DNA from 2 places in the Arthrobacter sp. D3-18 genome. Region 2 is predicted to be linked to the other one. Evidence: riboswitches for the same ligand, from Rfam matches in the RefSeq annotation. Region 2 holds a riboswitch; the other holds the start of a gene.
What was found. Region 2 has a riboswitch for cyclic di-AMP ahead of M1D89_RS18155 (C40 family peptidase). Riboswitches for the same ligand answer to the same signal wherever they lie in the genome.

Region 1 (2,195 bases), 280 kb from region 2:
GCTATGCCTTGAACCAGATGCTGAACAACGTTTCGAGCGCTCTGGAAGCGCGGCAGGAAAGCGAAACCAAGGTGCGCCAATTCGTGGCAGACGCCTCGCACGAGCTGCGGACTCCCCTGACCGCCATCCGGGGTTACACCGAGCTACTGAGGATGACGGAGAATTTTACCGAGGATGGCCGGAAGTCACTGGCGCGTGTCCAAAGCCAGTCCGAACGGATGACCACCTTGGTGGAGGACCTTCTTCTGCTGGCGCGGCTGGACGAGGGTCAACCCGTCAAAGTTGAGGACGTGGACCTGACACAGCTGGTGATCGAAACGGTCAGTGACGAGAAAGTCATGGCACCGGACCACATTTGGCAGCTCCAGCTCCCCGATGAGCCCACCACGGTGCGAGGGGATGCCACCCAACTTCACCAGGTGCTGGCCAATTTGCTGTCCAATGCCCGCAAACACACCGATCCCGGCACCACTGTGGTTACAGGTGTCATGCTCTCCGCCGACGGCAGCGCCGTGGTCACGGTGACGGATAACGGCCCCGGAATTCCTGAAGATTTCCAGGGCCGGATCTTCTCCCGGTTCGCCCGCGCTGATGTCGCAAGGTCAGGCACCGAGGGCACCTCCGGACTGGGCTTGTCCATTGTGGAATCCATCGTTTCAGCGCATGGCGGGAGCGTGGAAGTGACCTCGCGGCCGGGGCGCACTGAATTCGCCCTCCGACTCCCTACCGTGACCACCGAAGGCCTATAACGAATCGGGCAAGGCGACTCACCGGCGTCGTGATCTCTGTTACCTAAATGTGACTTCTGCCGAAACCTCCTGTACCGTCGAAAGGGTGGGTCGTCCCTAGCAGGCCCACATCCGGGATGCGCCGAGCTCTGCCACTTCCCGGAGTCCGTTCTTTCTCCGAGGCAGAGACGGGGGACCCAGAGTCTCCGGGCCAGGCCTTTTTGGCCGGCCCTTGGGGTGAAGCCGCAGCATGATACGCGGCCGGATGACCTCATCCGAACCCGACAGCTAACTCCGCAGGCGCTGAGAGGTAATCACATGTCTGAACTTAACGATCAGACGCGCCCTTCCGCGCGTCACCGCGACGAACACAACGCACCGCTCACCAAGTCGCAGTCCGTCCTCAAGAACGCAGCCCGCCAGGGTAAGTCCGGCCACCGCATGTCCGTAGTCGCCGGTGTCGTGGCAGCCGCACTGGGCGTTGCATCGCTCGGAACCGCCGCAAACGCCGCACTGACCCTCCCCGAGGCGAGCCGCGTAGCTGGAACCCAGGCCAGTGCGCAGGTCAACACCAACAAGTCGGCTGAGATCTCCGCGTCGCTGAATGCTGCAGCCGAAAAGGGCGCAGCCGACAGGGCCGCTGCGGATGCTGCCGCCAAGGCAGCTGCTGACAAGGCCGCTGCGGAGAAGGCTGCCGCTGACCGGGCCGCAGCTGAGAAGGCCGCAACCGAGAAGGCTGCCGCTGACCAGGCCGCCGCCCAGGCCGCAGCTGAGAAGGCTGCCGCTGACGCTGCTGCCAAGCAAGCCGCCGACGCCGCTGCTGCCGCTGCCGCTGCGGAGGCCGCTGCAGCTGCTGCAGCCCCCAAGGCTGTGGACGACCCCGCTGCTGCCAAGGCGTACGCACTGAGCATCCTTGGCAACTACGGTTGGGGTCCGGGCGAAATGACTGCCCTGAACACGCTGTGGGAGAAGGAATCGAACTGGAGGACCACGGCGATGAACGCTTCCAGCGGCGCCTACGGCATCGTCCAGTCCCTGCCTGCTTCCAAGATGGCTACCGTTGGTCCTGACTGGGAAACCAACTACCAGACCCAGATCAAGTGGGGCCTGAATTACATCAAGGAGCGTTACGGATCCCCGTCCGCAGCTCTGGGCTTCCACTTGGCCAACAACTGGTACTAAGCCAGACTGCTTGATTGCCGCGCCCGTTGCCGCCGTTCGCACCAGTGCCCACTGGAGCGGATGACGGGAATGGGTGCGGCTTTTGCCGTATCACAGGTGCGGCGCGTAGTTCACAGCGGGATCACAGCTATCGCCTAAAGGACTCAAATCCGGTGTGCTCATCCTGAATATATGACGCTCACAGATCCCAAGCCGGTGGTGCACCATCAGCTGCAGCGCGCCCCCGTGAAAATACAAGGTTTGGTTCCCGTCCTGGACGTCACCATCCCCGTGTTCAACGGTGAA
Region 2 (2,195 bases):
CCGAGCTGCGCGTAAGCTGCAGCAGCGATAGCGGCACCGAGACCACTGGATGCGGCGGGGGCTGCCGGAGCGGGGGTCGCGTTGTTGACGGCAACGGTTGCATTGGCTGCCGGAGCGGCAGTGGCGGTAACCGCGGTTGCCTCTTCGGCTTCGACCGTGGCTTCAACCTTGGCCGGAGCTTCCTCTACTACTACGGGAGCCGGGGCTTCCACCGTGGTGACCACGGGTCGCTCGTAGGAGATGGCCACAGTGGAGTCCGCGGCGATGGTGGCCTGGACTACCGACTGCACATCCAAAGTGGAGGTGGACGTCGATTCACGGTCCACGTTGGTGTCGGCAGCGTTGGCGGCGATGCCACTGGTCAGGACCAGGCCTGAAGCTGCGGCAATAACTGCTGCCTGGCGTCCAACGCCACCGGCGTTGTTGCTGACGGCCTTGGCGATGACGGCAAGCGAAGTGGTCTTGGGGGCCTCAGCGCGGTGCCGTGCAACCTTGTTTGCACTGGTCATGATTTTCTCTTTTCGTATCCGCGTGCAGTTGGGGTGCATGCGGGTAGCGGGTTGGCCAGCATGAGGGGTATGCGGCCGACCCCGAACCGGATTATTTTTAGCGGAGGGTGTAGAACGAGGAGGTGCCGGTGGACGCTACGGAGTGCAGGAGCGTTCCTTGGCCGGGGTTCAAGGCGCTGATCATCATGCCGTTGCCGACGTAGATGCCCACGTGGGCTCCGCCGTTCTGCATGACGAGGTCGCCGGGAGCAGGAGTGCTGGTGGGCGTCATAGCCGTCCAAGCGTTGACGCGGGGGATGCTGATCCCGGCCTGTGCGTAGACCCACTGGGTGAAGCCGGAGCAATCCCAACCGTTAGGTGTGGTTCCGCCCCAAACGTAGGGAGAACCGATGCCGGTGTAGGCAATGGCGGCGAGACCGGAGGCAGCTGCGCTGGAGGCCGAATCTTTGGCCTCGGAGGACTTTGCCGTAACTGCTTCCGCTGTTTCCTCAGTGGTGGCTGCTGCGCGCTCGGTAACCTGCGCTGCGCGCTGGACTACCTTTGGGGCTTCCTGGGTGGCCACGGTGGGGCTCTCGAAGGAAACAGTGGCTGTCGGTTCCGCGGTAACCACCGCGGTAGCAACCAGCTGTTGGGTGCTGGAGGCTTCCGACTTGGAAACGTCGGTGTCTGCTGCTTGTGCCGGCAAGCCGACGGTGAGGACGAGGCCTGAGGCTGCTGCAAGGACGGCGGCCTGACGGCCCATGGTCCCTGCATTGGAGGAAACAGCCTTGGAAAGAGTGTTTAACGGGTTCGTGCGAACCGTTTGGGCGCGATGGCGCGCAGGGGTAGTGCGTGATGACACGTAGGTAGCCTCTCCCAATGCCTGCGAGGTGAGCTGTCGGATTCGGATGGGAGTCATCCGGCCGCGCTGCTTCCAAGGAAGCTTTTGCGACTTAACCCCAAGGCCTTCTTTCGAAGACCAGAAGTGGTTCCCCCGCCCCTGCCAGACGATTTATGCGAACGGACCTTGAGTGGTGGCAGAGCTAGGCAATCCACTCAAGTGCATCGGCCCCCTAAAAAGCCGATGCGCTCTGTACGCTACAACAGTTGACCGCGAATGTCACATTCAGGTCACGGGGCGCCTCGGGAATGCGAGAGGCAACCATCAAATGGCTTAGAGCCAGCCCATGGGGTCTACGACTTCACCGTTGACCTGGACCTCAAAGTGGAGGTGGCAGCCAGTGGAAGCGCCCGTGGTGCCGCTCAGGGCGACGGTGTCGCCACGGTTTACGGTCTGCCCTACCTGGACGGTGAAGGACGACAGGTGGTTGTACGTGGTCTCGAGGCCATTGCCGTGATCAACGACCACGCGGTTGCCTCCGCCGTACTCGTGCCATCCGGCGAAGGTGACCTTGCCGGTGGCTGCGGCGTGCACAGCCGTGCCGCACTGGGCAACGAAGTCCTGGCCGCGGTGGAAATCACCGGCACCACCCGTGAGGGGGCTGATGCGGTACCCAAAGGGGGATGCCGTGGTGAGCGTGTCAAGGGGGCTGGCCATGCTGCCAACGGACGAGGCCCGCTGGATGCTGTCAGCCGACTGGGCGCTGAGCAACTGCTTCAGCTTCCCATCCGGGTCGGCAGTAGTAGCGACGGCGGCGCGGCTGAAGTCGATCTTGGCTGATGCGGCAGCGGAAACCTCGGGCTGGC

Region 1: another riboswitch for cyclic di-AMP. It lies ahead of M1D89_RS19460 (aggregation-promoting factor C-terminal-like domain-containing protein); the one in region 2 lies ahead of M1D89_RS18155 (C40 family peptidase).

Annotation. Positions count from the first base shown of each region.
Region 1 covers NZ_CP096440.1:3,778,117-3,780,311, forward strand. Annotated here, with positions in the region: gene M1D89_RS19455 (sensor histidine kinase) at 1-749, shown strand, start outside; cyclic di-AMP (ydaO/yuaA leader) riboswitch at 883-1,043, shown strand; gene M1D89_RS19460 (aggregation-promoting factor C-terminal-like domain-containing protein) at 1,047-1,910, shown strand; gene M1D89_RS19465 (glycosyltransferase) at 2,082-2,195, shown strand, end outside.
Region 2 covers NZ_CP096440.1:3,493,763-3,495,957, forward strand. Annotated here, with positions in the region: gene M1D89_RS18150 (NlpC/P60 family protein) at 1-509, opposite strand, end outside; gene M1D89_RS18155 (C40 family peptidase) at 607-1,350, opposite strand; cyclic di-AMP (ydaO/yuaA leader) riboswitch at 1,355-1,517, opposite strand; gene M1D89_RS18160 (M23 family metallopeptidase) at 1,663-2,195, opposite strand, start outside.